Metabacillus sp. KUDC1714: one gene and its partner. Each later gene encodes a partner of the first gene's protein in a complex. Links are inferred from orthologs where the notes say so. Each region holds a gene or a part of one and is shown in the gene's direction. Other genes may lie near its edges. The genes, in order: HUW50_RS01675 and HUW50_RS08065.

Region 1 (2,715 bases):
ATAACTTCGTTCGTTTTATCTGGACATGCCGAGTTCGATGAACATGGCAAGGATATTGTTTGTGCTGGAGCATCTGCTGTTACCTTTGGTGCTGTTAATGCAGTGCTGACTCTAACAAATATTGAGCCACAAATTGATCAAGGTGGAGATGGCGGTTATTTACATGTTAAATTACCTTTAAATCTCGATAAATCAACAAGTGATAAAGTTCAATTATTGTTAGAGGGTATGCTCGTTTCATTACAAACAATTGAAAGAGATTACGGACAATATATTTCAGTAACAATAATGAACTAAACAGGAGGTGAACTTCATGTTAAGATTAGATCTTCAGTTCTTCGCATCTAAGAAGGGGGTAGGGTCGACTAAAAATGGTCGTGACTCTATGTCTAAACGTCTTGGTGCAAAGCGTGCAGATGGACAATTGGTATCTGGTGGTTCAATTCTTTACCGTCAACGTGGTACAAAAATTTACCCAGGTGAAAACGTTGGCCGCGGCGGTGATGATACGTTATACGCAAAAGTTGATGGTGTTGTTAAGTTCGAACGTTTCGGACGCGACCGCAAAAAAGTTAGCGTATATCCAGTAGCACAAGAAGCATAAGTTCATGTGAAAACTCTAACCTAACTTAGGTTAGAGTTTTTTTTATTGTAAAGGAAAATATAAAACTCTAGTACTGTGGAAAAGCGCTAGGCATCCAACGTCTAGCCCCTCTTGAGTCTACAGCCACCCATGAATTGAAGGTAAAAAACACCTTCTATTCATTAGCGTCTTATTTGCCCGAGGCTGTTCAAGGCGCTTTCGCTTTTGCGAATTAAAACAGTAATCTATGAATAGCTCTTATGTTCCAACACAATGTTTGTTATAATTCTTATTACAGCGTAAAGTAATTGCTCCTTTATGAAAATTATTTTTTAGTTGAAATAGGAGAAAATAGTATGAAAAATAAATCGAAAAAATGGGATACTGTTGATATATTAAGTCATTCACGACATGATTGGATGAATAAATTACAACTGATTAAAGGTAATCTTTCGTTGCAAAAATATGATCGTGTACATGATTTCATTGAGGAAGTAATCATAGAAGCGCAACAGGAATCTAAACTTTGTAATTTGAAAATGCCCTCGTTTGCTAGTTATCTTATGACATTTAATTGGAGTAACCACCATTTTGTACTTGAATACGAAATTTTAGGAAATGTGTTGTCTTTAGAACCATTTGATGATTCAGTGACCCAATGGAGTAAGAGCTTTTTGGATCAACTAGATAAAGTAGTTGATTTTGCAAGTGAAAATCATTTAAGTATTACAATTGATATAGGTTTAGAAGCTGAAGGAGTTCGTTTCTTTTTTGACTTTAATGGCATAATAAAGGATACAGAACAATTAATTGAGTGGTTAAAAGCTGTTAATCACTCTCAATTGATTGTAAATGAATTTCATGTTAATACATATGAATTAACAACTGTTATTTCACTTGGGATTTAGAACGGAGGAAGACAAATGTTTGTCGATCAGGTCAAGATATATGTAAAAGGTGGAGATGGCGGAAACGGTATGGTTGCGTTCCGTCGTGAAAAGTACGTGCCAAAAGGAGGGCCAGCAGGTGGTGATGGTGGAAATGGTGCTGACGTTATTTTCGAAGTAGAAGAAGGTTTAAGAACGTTAATGGATTTCCGGTATAAACGCCATTTCAAGGCTCCTCGTGGTGAGCATGGTATGTCTAAAAACCAACATGGTAAAAATTCGCAACCGATGATAGTAAAAGTTCCCCCGGGAACCATTGTATCGGATGAAGAAACAGGCCAGATTATCGCTGATTTAACTGAGCATGGACAACAAGCAGTTATTGCTAAAGGTGGTCGTGGAGGTCGTGGTAACTCTAGATTTGCGACACCGGCAAATCCTGCTCCTGAGCTTTCTGAAAATGGTGAACCAGGAATAGAGCGAAACGTTATTTTAGAATTAAAAGTATTAGCTGATGTAGGCTTAGTTGGATTCCCAAGCGTTGGTAAATCAACATTATTATCTGTCATTTCTTCAGCAAAACCGAAAATTGCAGAATATCACTTCACTACACTTGTTCCTAATCTAGGAATGGTTGAAACGGAAGATGGAAGAAGTTTTGTAATGGCGGATCTTCCTGGGCTTATTGAAGGTGCACATCAAGGGGTGGGCTTAGGTCATCAATTCCTTAGACATATAGAAAGAACGCGGGTAATCGTTCATGTGATTGATATGTCAGGGTTAGAAGGAAGAGACCCTTACGAGGATTATGTAACAATTAATGCAGAATTAAAGGAATACAATCTGCGTTTAACGGAAAGACCACAGATAATTGTTGCCAATAAAATGGACATGCCAGATTCTGAAGAGAACTTAGCAGGGTTTAAGAAAAAGCTCAAAGATGATCTGAAAATTTTCCCGATTTCTGCCATTACACGAGAAGGTGTACGCGAGCTGTTATTTGAAATTGCCGATGCAATTGAACGTACACCAGAATTCCCGTTATATGAAGAAGAGCCAGCTGAAAACAGAGTTGTGTACGAGTTTAAGAAGGAAGAACCGAACTTCGCCATTACTCGTGATAGTGATGGATCTTATGTGCTTTCAGGTGAAAAGATTGAGAAACTCTTTAAAATGACTGAATTCTCACGTGAGGAATCTGTTCGACGCTTTGCAAGACAACTTCGTGGCCTAGGTGTTGATGAA
Region 2 (16,722 bases), 1.3 Mb from region 1 along the record:
GAACTAAAAAAATATTAATTTTACACAACTGAAAATAAAAGGGGGGTATATAGATGGCAACAAACGAAATCTACAAACCGAAGCACCCAGTTCGCTTTGTAACGGCATCAAGCTTATTTGATGGGCATGATGCTTCGATAAATATTATGCGTCGTATTCTACAAGGGAGTGGTGCTGAGGTCATTCATCTTGGTCATAACAGATCAGTAGAAGAAATTGTATCAGCAGCTATTCAAGAGGATGCTCAAGGAATTGCCATTTCCTCGTATCAAGGGGGACATGTTGAATTTTTTAAATATATGTATGATCTTTTAGCTGAAAGAGGAGCTGGGCATATACGTCTCTTTGGTGGCGGCGGTGGCGTCATCATTCCTCGGGAAATAAGAGAATTACATGAGTATGGGATTGCAAAGATCTTTTCACCTGAGGATGGTAGGGAATTAGGTCTGCAAGGAATGATCAATTATATGTTAAAGGAATGTGATTTTTCAACTGTAAATGAAAGTGACATGGACCTTGAGAACCTGAAAATAGGAGAGCCTAAAGCTGTTGCAACGTTCATTTCCTATGCAGAAGCAAAGGTTCTTCATAATGAAGTATCTGCTGGTGTTGAATCACTTTTTAAGCAAGTTAATCAACTCGAATCAAATGCACCAGTTATCGGTATAACGGGAACAGGTGGAGCTGGAAAAAGCTCATTAACCGATGAATTAATCAGAAGGTTTCTAAATGAAGTACCTGAATTGAAAATTGCTGTGCTTTCTGTTGATCCGACTAAGCAAAAAACGGGTGGTGCGCTTTTAGGAGATCGAATCCGGATGAATGCGATTTTTTCACCAAGAGTGTATATGAGGAGCCTAGCGACTCGGAAATCAAAAACCGAGCTTTCCTTAGCGATCCAAGACGCCATTTCAGTTGTAAAAGGTGCTGGCTTTGGCTTAGTTATTGTTGAGACGAGCGGAATTGGTCAAGGAGATGCTGAAATAGCGGAAATTTGTGATCTATCTCTCTACGTCATGACAAGTGAGTTCGGTGCACCATCACAGCTAGAAAAAATCGATATGATCGACTATGCAGATTTAATCGTCATTAATAAATTTGAGCGCAAAGGCTCTGAGGATGCAAAACGCCAGGTGCAGAAGCAATATCAACGAAGTCGGCAATTATTTGATCAGCCGCTAGATGCTATGCCAGTGTATGGGACAATTGCTAGTCAATTCAATGACCTCGGTACAAACACATTATTTGCTAGACTTTTGGAGTTAATTAATGAAAAGGCAAATAAAAAGTGGCAAACGTCCTTGCCAGTAGCGGATGATGTTGAAAAGCAAAACGTAATTATTCCCCCAGAAAGAAGATATTATTTACGAGAAATTAGTGAAACAGTAAGAAATTATCACAAGCAATCAGAAGAACAAGCAAATGCAGCAACAAAGCTCTTTCAAGTAAAAGGAACAGTAGAGACTCTTGCAAGCCAAGAAGGAAACGAAGAAGTGATCCGCTCGTTACAGGAATTACAAGTAAGACTTGAAGAAAATTTAACGACACAATCTAAAACACATCTAAAACAATGGGAAGAAATGAAAGAGAAATATGCTCAAAATGAGTTTACAACTGTTATTCGAGACAGAGAAATTATTACTAATTTAAAGACTGTTTCATTATCCGGTTTATCCATCCCAAAGGTGTCATTACCTAAATATAAGAATGATGGCGACATTTTATCCTGGCTTTATAAAGAAAATGTACCAGGTTCTTTCCCTTACACTGCTGGAGTATTCCCTTTTAAACGCGAAGGTGAAGACCCAAAACGACAATTTGCAGGTGAAGGAACGCCGGAACGAACTAATCGCCGTTTCCATTATTTATCAAAGGATGATACTGCAAAACGGTTAAGTACAGCTTTTGATTCGGTGACTTTATATGGCGAAGATCCAGCACATCGCCCAGATATTTATGGGAAAATTGGTGAGAGTGGAGTAAGCATTTGCACATTAGATGATATGAAAAAGCTATATAGCGGCTTTGACCTTTGTGCTCCTTCTACATCAGTGTCGATGACGATAAATGGTCCGGCACCGATCATCTTAGCAATGTTTATGAATGCGGCAATTGAGCAACAAGTGGAGAAAAAAGAAGTAGAACTTAATCGCTCCCTTACCGAGCACGAATATGATGCAGTAAAATCCTTAACCCTACAAACTGTTAGAGGAACAGTCCAAGCAGATATTTTAAAAGAAGACCAAGGACAAAATACATGTATTTTCTCAACAGAATTCGCATTGAGGCTCATGGGGGATATTCAACAATATTTCATTGATCAAAAGGTGAGAAATTATTATTCTGTCTCAATTTCTGGCTATCATATCGCAGAAGCTGGGGCAAACCCAATTTCCCAGCTAGCGTTTACGCTATCAAATGGTTTCACGTATGTAGAATATTATTTAAGCAGAGGCATGGATATAAACTCATTTGCGCCAAACCTGTCCTTCTTCTTTAGTAATGGACTTGATCCAGAATATACAGTAATTGGTCGGGTCGCAAGAAGAATATGGGCTACTGTTATGAGAGATAAGTATGGTGCAAATGAACGAAGTCAAAAGCTTAAATATCATGTTCAAACATCAGGGCGTTCTTTACATGCTCAAGAAATTGATTTTAATGATATTCGTACGACATTACAGGCTCTAATGGCGTTACATGATAACTGTAACTCCCTTCACACAAATGCTTACGATGAAGCAATTACAACTCCGACAGAAGAATCTGTTCGTAGAGCAATGGCGATCCAAATGATTATTACAAAAGAACACGGCTTAACCAAAAATGAAAATCCGCTGCAAGGCTCTTTTATTATCGAGGAATTAACGGATTTAGTAGAGGAAGCAGTTCTTCAGGAATTTGATCGAATCAATGAACGCGGCGGTGTACTTGGCGCCATGGAAACCCAATATCAGCGGGGGAAAATCCAGGATGAATCAATGCATTACGAAATGAAAAAACACACTGGTGAACTGCCGATTATTGGCGTCAATACGTACCTTAATCCAAATCCCCCATCACAGGAATCGGTTGATAATATGGAGCTTGCTCGTGCAACTAAAGAGGAGAAAGAAACACAAATTAATAATTTAAGTGCTTTCCAGCAAGCAAATGCCAAGAAAGTTGATGAGGCGTTACTAAGATTAAAGAAAACCGCAATTGAAAATGGTAATATCTTTGCAGAGCTTATGGAAACAGTAAAGGTAGCAAGTCTTGGTCAAATAACACAAGCACTCTACGAAGTTGGCGGACAGTATAGACGGAATATGTAATAATATATCTCGCTCATGATTAGCAGGCTGCTAATCATGAGTTTTTAATCGTAGTTTAAATGAAAAAATTGCAAGATTATTACCCAAACTTGCAAAATTCTCTTCTATAGTTGCAAAATAAGTACTTAAAGTTGCAAGATTCCGCTTCAAAGTTGCAAGAACACCCCGAATTTAGAGGTTAGAGGCCAGATTATGTGACCTTCTATTAAATTCAAAGCGCAAAAAGTTCTTTTGAATATTTTTTACGTGATAAATGTGGCATAAACTGCTAGAATTTGTTTATAATGAATGGTATGATTTGCAGACTTGACTTTAGATTTATACATATTTACGTATTAAATAGATGATTTACCTAGAAAGGGAGTGCCGAGCTTTGAGTCTAAAGCAATTAACAGACGAACAAATAAAAGAAATGGCAATGGTAGAGGTTGCCTATGAACTTTTTGTAGAAGGTAAAAAACCGTACATTTTTAGTGAATTAGTAGAGGAAGTTTCTTCGCTTCTTGGGTTAACAAAAAAACAAGTAGAAGATAAAATCGCTCAATTCTATACAGATATTAATATCGATGGCCGTTTTATTTGTGTAGGAGAAAACATGTGGGGATTACGTACTTGGTATCCTTATGAGCAAATTGAAGAAGAAATTGTGCCAGTTGCGAAGCCTAAAAAGAAAAAGGCGAAAAAAGGTGTCGAGGATGATCTTGAGGATGACTTCGATGTCATTGATGAAGATCTAGATTACGATGACTTTGATGACACTAGTGACGATGACGACGATGATGATGATTTCGATGATATAGACGATGTAGATTTAGACGACGATGATGATGATGATCTCATTGATGATGACGATGAAGATTATGATTTAGATGATGATGAAGACGATGATGAAGATGAACTAGATGATGAAGAGGAAGAAAAATAAGCGTAAATCGTCTTGACTTTCTTTTTTCAACTAGGTAGAATCTATTTTGGGCTCTTAAAAAAGCAATCGTATTGTATTTATTATACATTTACAGCTCCCTTTCAACTTGTTTGGAAGGGGGCTTTCTATTTTTATGTGGAAAATGAGGATTTTGAGCTTAGTTTTTTATTTAGCTCTAGTGTCTAGACCCTAGACCCTTGAGGTCATAAGCCAATTTGCATGAGGCTGAGCAAGGCGCTTTTCGCTTTTCTAGTAAGATTTTTAAGTTTTTGTACAAAATAACATATATAGCTTCTTTAGGGGGAAAATCATGACAAAGTATATTTTTGTAACAGGTGGAGTTGTATCATCATTAGGAAAAGGAATAACAGCTGCTTCATTAGGTAGATTATTGAAAAACCGCGGTGTAAGTGTGACAATTCAAAAGTTTGATCCTTACATAAATGTGGATCCAGGAACAATGAGTCCCTATCAGCATGGTGAGGTTTTTGTAACAGGTGATGGCGCTGAGACTGACCTTGATTTAGGTCACTATGAGCGTTTTATTGATGTTAATCTAACTAAGTTTAACAATGTGACAACAGGTAGAATATATTCAACGGTATTAAAGAAAGAACGTCGTGGCGATTATCTTGGCGGAACAGTTCAAGTTATTCCTCACATCACGAACGAAATTAAGGATCGTGTTTTCCGTGCTGGAAAAGAAACAGGTGCAGACGTTGTTATTACTGAAATTGGTGGAACTGTTGGTGATATCGAATCATTACCATTTTTAGAAGCAATTCGTCAAATTAAGAGTGATGTCGGCCGTGATAATGTTATGTACATTCACTGTACACTCATTCCATATATCAAAGCAGCAGGTGAAATGAAAACAAAACCAACACAGCATAGTGTAAAAGAACTTCGTAGTTTAGGTATTCAACCAAACGTGATCGTTGTTCGTACTGAAATGCCGGTTTCTCAAGATATGAAGGATAAAATTGCCTTATTCTGTGACATCGATACCAATGCTGTGATCGAGTGCCGTGATGCAGAAACACTTTATTCAATTCCATTGGCTTTACAAGATCAACATTTAGATTCTATCGTATGTAAACACTTGAAGCTTCAATGTAATGAAGCAGATATGACTGAGTGGAAAGAACTGGTAAAACGTGTGACAAATCTTTCTAAAACAACAAAGATTGGTCTAGTTGGAAAATATGTTGAATTACAAGACGCTTATATCTCTGTTGTAGAGGCACTTCGTCATGCGGGTTATGAATATGATTCAGACATTGAGATCAAATGGATTAATGCAGAAACATTGAATGAAGACAATGTGAAGGAAGAACTTGAAGATGTCGATGGAATTTTAGTTCCTGGCGGATTTGGTGACCGTGGGGTAGAAGGAAAAATCCTTGCTACAACATATGCACGTGTGAACAAGGTTCCATTCTTAGGAATTTGTCTTGGTATGCAGGTTGCATCAATTGAATTTGCACGTAATGTTGTAGGCTTAAAAGGTGCCAATTCATCTGAAATTGATCCTAACACGCAATACCCTGTTATTGACTTACTTCCGGAGCAAAAGGACATTGAAGATTTAGGTGGAACATTGCGCCTAGGATTATCTCCAAGTAAGTTGATCGAGAACTCACGTGCTTATGAAGCATACAAAGATGAAGTTGTGTATGAGCGTCATCGTCATCGTTATGAATTTAACAATGAATACCGTCAAGCAATGGAAGAAGCAGGCTTTGTTTTCTCTGGGACAACTCCTGATGGACGCCTTGTTGAAATTATTGAAATTAAAGATCATCCATGGTTTGTGGCATCACAATTCCACCCGGAATTCACATCTAGACCAACTAAACCACAACCATTATTCCGTGATTTTGTTCGTGCGTCATTATCTGAATCAGGGAAAAATTAACAATACACTGGTAAAAAATAGTTAAATAGCTTTTTTAGTATAGGAATTGAGCTAACTTATCTTAAAAGGATAAGTTAGCTTTTTTGTGTAATGTTAATTTGCAAGATTGTTTTCTGAAGTTGCAAGATTTTGATTAAAAGTTGCAAGATTCCCCTTCAAAATTGCAAGATTCCTCATGAAAGTTGCAAAAAAAACTTACTTTTTGCAATAAAGATATAAAAAAAGCAACTAGCTCTTGCCAATTGCTTAATATTCATCCTCATATTCATTTAACATCTCTTTAATAGTGAAGGTGATCGCATAATATACATATAACGATGTCATTAACGCAGGGAATCCGTATCTTTCCCCGTCATCACCAGGAATTAGTGGCTGACGTAGCTTAGCATCTACATGAAGGTCTGTAATAGATTCCAACCCTGGAGCAGCATTTTTAACTAAAGCAGAAACACCAACTGTTTGCACTCCCTGGTTTGAAAGAGTTTTGGCAATAGAGATTGCTTCTTCATCTGTTGATCGATACGTAAAAAGAAGCACTCGATCTTCTGAAGAAAGCTTTTTTACTTGTCCATTTTGATCAAGAAGTGCCTCAGCACGATTAAAGGGCTCACTACTCATTAAAGCCTCCAAGACAATACCATGAAGCTCGTTAACCCCATAAATATATAGGGTTCCTTCTCCGATTAAAGCTTGTGCAAGAAGTCTTGCACTATCTTCTATATTTATTTCTTCTTGGTCTAGTATTCGATTAAAGTGACCAGTTAATTGTGTCGTGAAAATTTTCATCATAAGTAGCAAAGATCTCCTTTCACATTTCACATGTATAAGGTATTATAACGAAAAGTAGTAAAATCTAAAAGAGAACCAGTTTTCCGTGAGACTGTAGGGGAAGATTAGATATTACTTAAATGTCATTAGATCCAGCAAAATATGACAATGATAAGCAGAAATTGTCGACAAATGATTCGAGTTATTTTGCAGGAAATAATAAGTAAGAAAAGAATTACTTAAGTTATGATATAGATAATTTAATCAACAATGTGGACGAATGTTAATGAAAAACCCTAGTTAATTGGTTAAAAAGCTACGGTCTTTAGTACCGATTGCTTAAACTGGGTTAGTAGGAAGCAAGCTAGATTAAGTAACGAACAGAAAGTGCTGATAAACTTTGTACAGAGCTAGCTTGTACCGTCTAGTGCTTAAAGCAAAACACAAAATTTATTTCGTTTTTAAGATGGCATAATGCCATTGGGGTTAAGTATGGAAAAATAAACTAAGAGGTGTAATGATATGTTGAAGGAAAAAATATTAATTGTTGACGATCAATATGGGATTCGAATTTTATTGAATGAGGTTTTTCAAAAAGAGGGGTATCAAACATTTCAGGCAGCAAACGGTTTTCAAGCCTTAGAAATCGTCGAAAAGCATTCCCCAGACTTAGTATTATTAGATATGAAAATCCCGGGTATGGATGGGATTGAAATTTTAAAACGAATGAAAGTTGTCGACCAAGATATTCGTGTTATCATTATGACGGCTTATGGGGAATTAGATATGATTCAAGAAGCGAAGGATTTAGGTGCATTGACACATTTTGCTAAACCTTTTGATATCGATGAAATTCGTGATGCAGTAAAGAAATATTTACCATTAAAAACGAACTAAAACATTATATTACCCAAATATCTGTCGAATTGTTGCTGATTTTCGAAGAAATTGGTATGCTATTAGATGTGAAAAGTATCATGCAGACTCTACATATTAGTGAATATTCTGGTCAAGCTAGGTATGATATACTTTTCTGTATCAGAAAATAAGGTTCATTAGGAGGATTTTTCGACATGCCTTTAGTTTCAATGACAGAAATGCTGAAAACAGCAAAAGACAAAGGATATGCAGTAGGTCAATTTAACTTAAATAATCTTGAGTTCACTCAAGCGATCCTACAAGCAGCTCAAGAAGAGAAGTCACCAGTTATTCTTGGTGTTTCTGAAGGTGCAGCACGCTACATGGGTGGATTTAAAACTGTTGTAAAAATGGTTGAAGGTCTACTTGAGGATTACAAAGTTACTGTACCAGTAGCGATTCACCTTGACCATGGTTCAAGCTATGATAAGTGTAAAGAAGCAATTGATGCTGGATTTACATCTGTTATGATCGATGCTTCACATCACCCATTTGAAGAAAATGTTGAAACAACGAAACAAGTTGTTGAATATGCTCATTCAAAAGGTGTTTCTGTTGAAGCTGAGTTAGGAACTGTTGGTGGACAAGAAGATGACGTTATAGCAGAAGGCGTAATTTACGCAAATCCACAAGAATGTAATGAACTTGTACAACGTACTGGTATTGACTGCTTAGCACCAGCACTTGGTTCTGTTCATGGACCGTACAAAGGTGAACCAAACTTAGGCTACAAAGAGATGGAAGAAATCGCTAACCTAACGGATATGCCATTAGTACTTCACGGTGGTACTGGTATTCCAACACACGATATCCAAAAAGCTATCTCTTTCGGTACAGCGAAAATCAACGTTAACACTGAAAATCAAATTGCTTCTGCAAAAGCGGTTCGTGAAACGTTAGCTGCAAAACCTGAAGAATATGATCCACGTAAATATTTAGGACCAGCTCGTGACGCTATTAAAGCAACAGTAATCGGCAAAATGCGCGAATTTGGTTCTTCAAACCAAGCATAATACAGCTTTAAATATAACCGCCTTTTATAAGAGGCGGTTATATTCTGAATAATAAGAAAGCGCTAACAAGCGGTGTGAAGACCTTCTCTAACCTTAACCTAGCTGACTAGAGATAATAGACTCATAGAGTAACGGACAAGAATAAGCCTTGTCCGTTTTGTTAATACCTCCTCCTTTAGTGTGATCATCACCCATCCCAATTCCAAGAAGAATTCTTAAACTTAAACATTGTTGTCCTGCTTAATAGATGGTTTAATAATAAGAGAGATTATTTATAAATAGTCAATCATTAAACTCTAGGTGAAAGCAATCATAGAAACCAACATTAAAGGAAGTTTCACTTATCTAGTATTGTGATGTATTTACTAAGGCATAAAAGGAAATAAAAGAGATAAACAGGTAGTATTTTTTTACTATCACCAGAATTTGTATCAAAATGGATGATCGTAAAGAAAAAGGCTTTCGCCATTTAGAGCTTGGCGACACCTCAAGCTTTTCGAAGCAATAAAATCCGAAATATTTGTTGACAAGAGATGTATTATTCGGAAAACATGATGGCTAATGAATGTTTAAGCGTGTTTCGTGTAAAGTGAATACATATGTGTGCGAAAATTGCGCAAAGCTCACCCTCCATGTTCTTTCCGGAAAGTCAACTTCTGAAGAAGGGAGACTATTATGGAAAAGTTAAAAGTTGCCGGTGGAGATTTACTGAAAGGTACAGTAAATATAAGCGGGGCAAAAAATAGTGCAGTAGCTTTAATTCCTGCAACCATATTAGCTGAATCACCAGTCACAATCGAAGGATTACCAAACATTTCTGATGTAAATATACTTGGAGATTTATTGGAGGAAATCGGTGGAAAGGTGCTATTGAAAAATAATGAAATGATTGTTGACCCGTCATCGATGATTTCAATGCCTTTGCCGAATGGAAAAGTTAAGAAGCTACGTGCATCCTATTATTTAATGGGAGCAATGCTTGGCCGTTTTAAAAAGGCAGTTATTGGCCTTCCTGGTGGCTGTCATCTAGGACCGCGACCAATTGATCAGCATATTAAAGGTTTTGAAGCATTAGGTGCGCAAATAACGAATGAACAAGGTGCAATCTATTTGCGTGCAGATGAACTGCGTGGTGCGCGAATTTATTTAGATGTTGTAAGTGTAGGAGCAACAATTAACATTATGCTTGCTGCTGTTTTAGCAAAAGGTAGAACGATTATTGAAAACGCTGCAAAGGAACCAGAAATTATTGATGTAGCAACATTGCTTACGAGCATGGGGGCAAAAATTAAAGGGGCAGGAACAGACGTCATTCGAATCGATGGAGTTGAGAGACTGCATGGCTGCCGTCATTCAATTATTCCTGACCGGATTGAAGCTGGAACTTACATGATTATCGGAGCAGCAATGGGAAGAGAAGTGATGATCGATAATGTCATCCCACTTCATTTAGAATCACTAATTGCAAAGCTAAGAGAAATGGGTCTTCATATTGAAACGAGCAATGATCAAATATTAATTATCGGCGGTCAAAAGGAACTAAAGGCTGTTGATATTAAAACCCTCGTTTACCCAGGATTTCCAACTGATCTTCAACAGCCGTTCACTTCATTCTTAACAAGAGCTACAGGAACGAGTGTTGTAACTGATACAATTTACTCTGCTAGATTTAAACATATAGATGAGCTAAGAAGAATGGGCGCTATAATAAAAGTTGAAGGCCGTTCTGCAATTGTCTCTGGCCCAACAAGACTTCAAGGTGCTAGAGTTAAAGCAAGTGATTTACGAGCAGGAGCAGCTTTAGTATGTGCGGGCCTTATGGCTGAAGGAGTAACAGAAATAACTGGTTTAGAGCATATCGATCGTGGATATAGTCAGTTAGAGGAAAAGCTATCAGGACTAGGAGCTACGATCTGGCGTGAAAAATTAACAGATAAAGAAATCGAGCAACTGCAAAATTCATAAGAAGAGGGCATGTGCCTTGTTCATCTGATGGAACACATAGCTTAAAGAAAAAACCAACCTACCGCACTACTTGGTAAATAGCAACAAATTTTGGCGAGTCAGCCTAATAAAAAAAGATAAAGATATCTACATTTTGGAAAGTGAGGGAATAAAATCTCACTTTCCTTCTATAAAAACCTCTAACTTCAAATAGATTTTCCAAAAATGATTGATTAAATCTCTAAAATAGGGTAAAAATAAAGAGTGCTGCATGAATTACTGCAAATCTACTTCAAGCTCACCTTCATTTTCCTTCTCGATCCAAACGTGATAGTTTTTTCTTCATTAATGCAACTGATGGTAAATCTTCTAATATGTGAAATTTGCTATCTAATTACGTTTTCATTACCAGTAGAAATGAATTTGACAATCGATAGATGGAAAACAATTGTAAAAAATTGAAAATTAAAAAGAGTGGTGTTTTTATGAATCAAGTTTCAATTTCTTCATTAGAACATATGAAACTGAAAGAATTATATGAGCTTGCCCGTCATTATAAAGTTTCCTATTACAGCAAGCTGACGAAAAAAGAATTAATTTTTGCTATATTAAAAGCAAATGCTGAACAAGAGGATTTATTATTTATGGAAGGTGTCTTAGAAATCATCCAGTCTGAAGGCTTTGGCTTCTTAAGACCAATTAACTATTCACCAAGCTCAGAAGATATTTATATTTCAGCTTCCCAAATTAGGCGTTTTGATTTGCGAAATGGGGACAAAGTATCTGGTAAGGTTCGTCCTCCAAAAGAAAATGAACGCTATTACGGTTTGCTTCATGTAGAAGCGGTTAACGGCGAAGATCCAGAGACGGCAAAGGAACGTGTTCACTTCCCAGCATTAACTCCTCTCTATCCAGATAGACAAATTTACCTAGAAACAAAACCAAATTATTTATCCACAAGAATTATGGACCTAATCGCACCAGTTGGTTTTGGTCAACGTGGATTGATTGTTGCCCCTCCTAAGGCAGGGAAGACAATGCTGTTAAAAGAAATTGCGAACAGTGTTACAACGAACAATCCTGAAGCTGAACTAATCGTTTTATTAATCGATGAGAGACCTGAAGAAGTAACTGATATTGAACGTTCTGTAGCTGGAGACGTGGTTAGCTCGACGTTTGATGAAGTTCCAGAAAATCATATTAAAGTAGCAGAGCTAGTGCTTGAGCGAGCGATGCGTCTTGTTGAACATAAAAAGGATGTAATTATTTTAATGGATAGCATTACACGTTTAGCACGTGCATACAATCTGGTCATTCCTCCAAGTGGTCGAACATTATCTGGTGGTATTGATCCAGCTGCTTTCCATCGCCCTAAACGTTTCTTTGGTGCAGCACGTAACATTGAAGAGGGTGGAAGCTTAACAATCCTTGCAACAGCGCTAGTCGATACAGGTTCTCGTATGGATGACGTTATTTATGAGGAATTCAAAGGAACTGGTAACATGGAGCTTCATTTAGACCGCTCACTTGCAGAAAAGCGTATCTTCCCAGCAATCGATATCCGTCGTTCTGGTACAAGAAAAGAAGAGCTGCTTGTTCCAAAAGATCATCTTGATAAATTATGGGCAATTCGCAAGTCAATGACAGATTCTCCAGACTTTGTTGAAAAGTTCCTAAGAAAGCTTCGTCAAACAAAATCAAACGAAGAATTCTTTAGTAATTTAGATGTTGAAATGAAATCAGCTAGGAAAGTAACTAAGTAGTATTAGTGGGGAGCAAGGCACCTGCGCTTTTCGAATTGTCTAGCTCCGGTGCCTAGCCCCTCGGGGTCATAAGCCACTCACGAATTGAAGGTAAAGAACACCTTCTATTCGTGTGTGTCTTATGCCTGTCGGGGCTGAACAAGGCACCTGCGCTTTTCGAATTAGTAATATTTAACTTCGGCTTGCTTTTAAACTTGGCACTTGTTATAATTTCATCATGTGCTTTTCTAGTGATGGTTCGTCAACCGGACGAGTTACACCTAGATATTTAACTCTGTTTCGAATGATTCAGGGCGGAAGGAGATGAAAAGAATGAAAACAGGAATTCATCCAAACTTTAATAAGGTTATGGTGAACTGCGCTTGTGGTAACGAATTCGAAACTGGCTCTGTAATGAAAGAGATCAAAGTTGAGGTTTGTTCTGAGTGTCATCCATTCTACACAGGACGTCAAAAATTTGCAGATGCAGGTGGACGTGTAGATAAATTCAATAAAAAATACGGCATTAAGCAACAGCAACAATAAAGGCTTTTTCCAACAGGCAAGACGAAACTGCTCTTGCCTGTTTTTTCACGCCAACTTTTGTGATTTTTAGGCCTTAACCCATATTATTTGGAGAATTTGATCACTTTAGTGAGTGTTAGATAGGTTTATCTAGCTTCGGTAAGAGTGGAAAGAAACCTCAATTGTGGAAGTTTTACTTTAGGATATCCTACATATATTGGTAGGGATTTTTGAACGTATGTGATGCATGAAGTTTCATGTTTTATATAGATGGTAAAGTACCAATATAAACGGTACGGTCAATCGACTCGGGAATATGATGACGAAGGGAGAGGCCGTTTTAATGTATGTAATGAAACAAAGTGGATGGCTTGAAATTATTTGCGGAAGCATGTTTTCAGGTAAATCAGAGGAACTCATTCGCAGAGTTCGACGTGCGCAATTTGCGAAACAAGAAGTAAAGGTGTTTAAACCTAGTATAGATAACCGCTATAGTGAAGAAGAGGTAGTTTCACATAATGGTACGGCGATTATTAGTAAACCAGTGGCTTCCTCTATTGAAATTTTAGAATATATTACTGAGAAAACAGACGTTATTGCTGTTGATGAAGTACAGTTCTTTGATGAACATATTTGTGATGTGCTAACACTCTTAGCTAATCAAGGTTACCGTGTAATAGCTGCAGGGTTAGATCAAGATTTTAGAGGCGAACCTTTTAGTGTTGTACCACAATTAATGGCAATTGCTGAATTAGTCACAAAGCTTCAAGCTGTTTGCTCTGTTTGTGGATCACCGGCAAGTCGCACGCAAAGACTGATTAATGGTAAGCCTGCGTCATATGATGATCCAATTATTCTTGTGGGGGCATCAGAATCGTATGAACCTAGATGTAGACACCATCATGAGGTTCCAGGATCACCTGTGAAGGATTTTAAGAAAGAGAATAGTGCAACGAATCGTTAATATTTCATATAAGAAAGCCACCTTGCAAAAAAATGCAGGGTGGCTTTCTTATATGAAGTTAAGATGAAATGCCCCTGCCTATATACAGGAATTTTTAGAGTGATGTCAAAGAATGTCTTATTCTATTAGAGTTTTGTCAAAGAATTATTTCCTCCGTGTAAAGAAATGTTAACCTGATGAATCGCTAAAAAATTCCTTTTAATGGAATTTATTAGGGTCTTATGTACTATCAAAGTGATTGTCGTCTAAATTTATCTAAATTTTAGGTATTATGCCTTTATGAATATATGAGTGAAAACTCCTGAATTTAAAAACAACATAACTTTTTCATTTTACAAAAAATTAATAATAAGCGGAAATATTTATAAACATTTACACCTCCTTTAATTTTAGTTTACAAAATTCGATTACTATTGACATGAATGTAAATAAAATTTAAGGAGGAAGCCATGAATAAGCGGAAAGTACGACTTAGGGTAAGAAAATTGTTTTTATTTGTCTGTATGGTATCAATTGTACTATCCAACTTTACTACGGTTATTCCTGTGAAAAGGATTTATGCAGAAGAAGTGATTGATAACACGACTTCTAATAATGAAAATCAGACAGGAAAAACAGGTACAGTTGACAATGGACAAATAACAACAAATGAAACAGAACCAGTTTTAGAGGGAGCAGAAGCAACTGAAAGTACTGATTCTTTAGAAGAGACTGTTGAAGAAGAACCACTTACAGTTGATGAAAAACCTCTGACAGAAAATGAGCAGCAAAATCAAGAAAATGATACTGTCCAACAAAAAGAAGAAACATCTGAAGGTACCACTCAACCAGTGGAACAATCTAGTGAGGTTGTTCCAGCTCAAACGTCCCAAGAAAATCAGGGAGAAGTGAAGGATGAAGCAGAAACACCAGCAGCTCCTGAAACTTTAGTAGAAGAAGATTTTAATAGCAATTCACCCTTACTAATTACTGAAGTATCGCCAAACTCAAATGGCACAGATAACTACGAGTTTTTTGAAGTGTACAATAATACGAATCAGCCATTATCTTTAACTAATTATGCGTTTATTTATCGTTATACGGATACTGGAAAAGAAGTAGTATTTCAAGTCCCTCATACAACGATCGCTTCTCAAGAAACTCTAGTATTTTGGTTTAATAATGGCGTACTTTCTTTAGCCGATTTTAATTCACATTATGGACTTGAGTTAACATCAGACCAAGTCATCGAATTTAAGGATGTATTCCCGGGTTTTGCAAATGGTGGGAACAGAGCGGCTGTTATTAAAGATAAAGAAGGAAATGAAGTAATATCTGCAGGTTATTTACCAGGTGAAACAGATAATAGTGGATTAGGTGTTCAATTTAAATATGCTTTAGCAAAAACGGCGATGGACAAGCATCAAGTATTGGCAGCACCAACTCCAGGAACAATTGACTCTGTTCAAGTCCCAACAAAGCCGGTAGAACTAACAGAGATCTCAGCAGACAACGAGTCACCGGTGATCACTCACACGCCTGTTACAGAAAGCAAAGTAGCTTCTTCTGTCATGATTGAAGCAAAGGTAACAGATAATTTGGCAGCGATACCAACTCTGACACTTTACTACAAAACTACTAAAGAAGAGACCTTTACATCTGCCACAATGAATGTAAGTTCAGACGACTGGACAAATTTTTCAGTGGAAATACCAGGCGCTAGTGTGGATTCAAATATTACGTACTATATTGAAGCAACAGATGGTAGCAATAAGGCAAAGAGTGAGGAATATACAATTTCTGTTGAGACTCCTCAAGAAACCTATAGCGAACAAACGCTATTAATTACCGAGCTGTCACCAAATACAGAAGGTGGAGGAACGGATTATTACGAGTATTTTGAACTCTATAATAATACCAATCAACCACAATCCTTAATGAATTATTCCTTTGTCTACAAATATACGGATACTGGTAACGAACTAGTCTTTCAAGTTCCTGCTACTACAATTGATCCTCAAGAAACACTTGTTTTTTGGTTTAATAATGGTGATCGTACTCTAGCGGATTTTAACACTCATTTTGGATTGAATTTATCAAGTGAACAAGTAATTACATATAAGGATAGTTTCCCAGGTTTTGCAAATGGTGGAAACCGAGGAATCGTGATAAAAGATAACACAAGCTCAGAAGTTGTTTCTGCAAGTTATCTTGGAACTGACAATGATAACACAGGCGCTGTTATTCAATATATGTTTCCAAGCGAAGGTACGGAAATGGAAAAGCTTAAAGTACTAGCAGCACCTTCACTTGGTACAGTTGAAGCTGTTCAAGTCCCAACAAAGCCAGTTGAGCTTGATGAAATACCTGTTGATACGGAGGCGCCAGTGATCACGCATACGCCGCTGACAGAAACCGATGCATTTTCTCCGATCAGCATTGAAGCAAATATAACAGATAACATGGCTGTACCATTTGCTACCTTGCATTATAAAAAAGAGGGGGATGAAACATTCACTTCCTTATCAATGAATGCAAGCGCTGATCCAGCAAGTTACATAGCTGAAATCCCTGGAATTAATGTTGATTCAAACATTACGTACTATATCGAAGCAGCAGATGGAACAAATACAGTTAAAACTGAGGAATATGTAATTGCTGTTAAGAAAGATGAAGTGGATTATAGTAAGATGCCTAAATTCCTTGTAACAG

Evidence for each region.
Region 2: the proteins of HUW50_RS01675 (region 1) and HUW50_RS08065 are in contact, whole or in part, in a solved structure (PDB 1F51), measured with the Bacillus subtilis proteins. The link is inferred for Metabacillus sp. KUDC1714 from one-to-one orthologs.

What each region holds. Positions count from the first base shown.
Region 1 is NZ_CP055263.1:326,644-329,358, reverse strand. It holds HUW50_RS01675 (sporulation initiation phosphotransferase B), read left to right. Parts: upstream 1-939; coding sequence 940-1,491; downstream 1,492-2,715. Other genes in the region: obgE (GTPase ObgE), read left to right, coding at 1,507-2,715; rpmA (50S ribosomal protein L27), read left to right, coding at 314-604; HUW50_RS01685 (ribosomal-processing cysteine protease Prp), read left to right, coding at 1-297. UniProt on the Bacillus subtilis protein: Key element in the phosphorelay regulating sporulation initiation. Acts on spo0A. Mediates reversible phosphoryl transfer from spo0F to spo0A.
Region 2 is NZ_CP055263.1:1,669,046-1,685,767, reverse strand. What follows is about bases 6,356-9,134. They hold HUW50_RS08065 (response regulator), read left to right. Parts: upstream 6,356-7,447; coding sequence 7,448-7,822; downstream 7,823-9,134. Other genes in these bases: HUW50_RS08060 (class II fructose-bisphosphate aldolase), read left to right, coding at 7,999-8,856; HUW50_RS08070 (DUF2529 family protein), read right to left, coding at 6,404-6,946. Outside these bases: fused isobutyryl-CoA mutase/GTPase IcmF, read left to right, coding at 54-3,314; rpoE (DNA-directed RNA polymerase subunit delta), read left to right, coding at 3,688-4,239; HUW50_RS08075 (CTP synthase), read left to right, coding at 4,550-6,157; HUW50_RS08055 (UDP-N-acetylglucosamine 1-carboxyvinyltransferase), read left to right, coding at 9,532-10,821; transcription termination factor Rho, read left to right, coding at 11,286-12,563; rpmE (50S ribosomal protein L31), read left to right, coding at 12,876-13,088; HUW50_RS08040 (thymidine kinase), read left to right, coding at 13,411-14,031; HUW50_RS08035 (lamin tail domain-containing protein), read left to right, coding at 14,481-16,722. UniProt on the Bacillus subtilis protein: Key element in the phosphorelay regulating sporulation initiation. Phosphorylation of spo0B during sporulation initiation.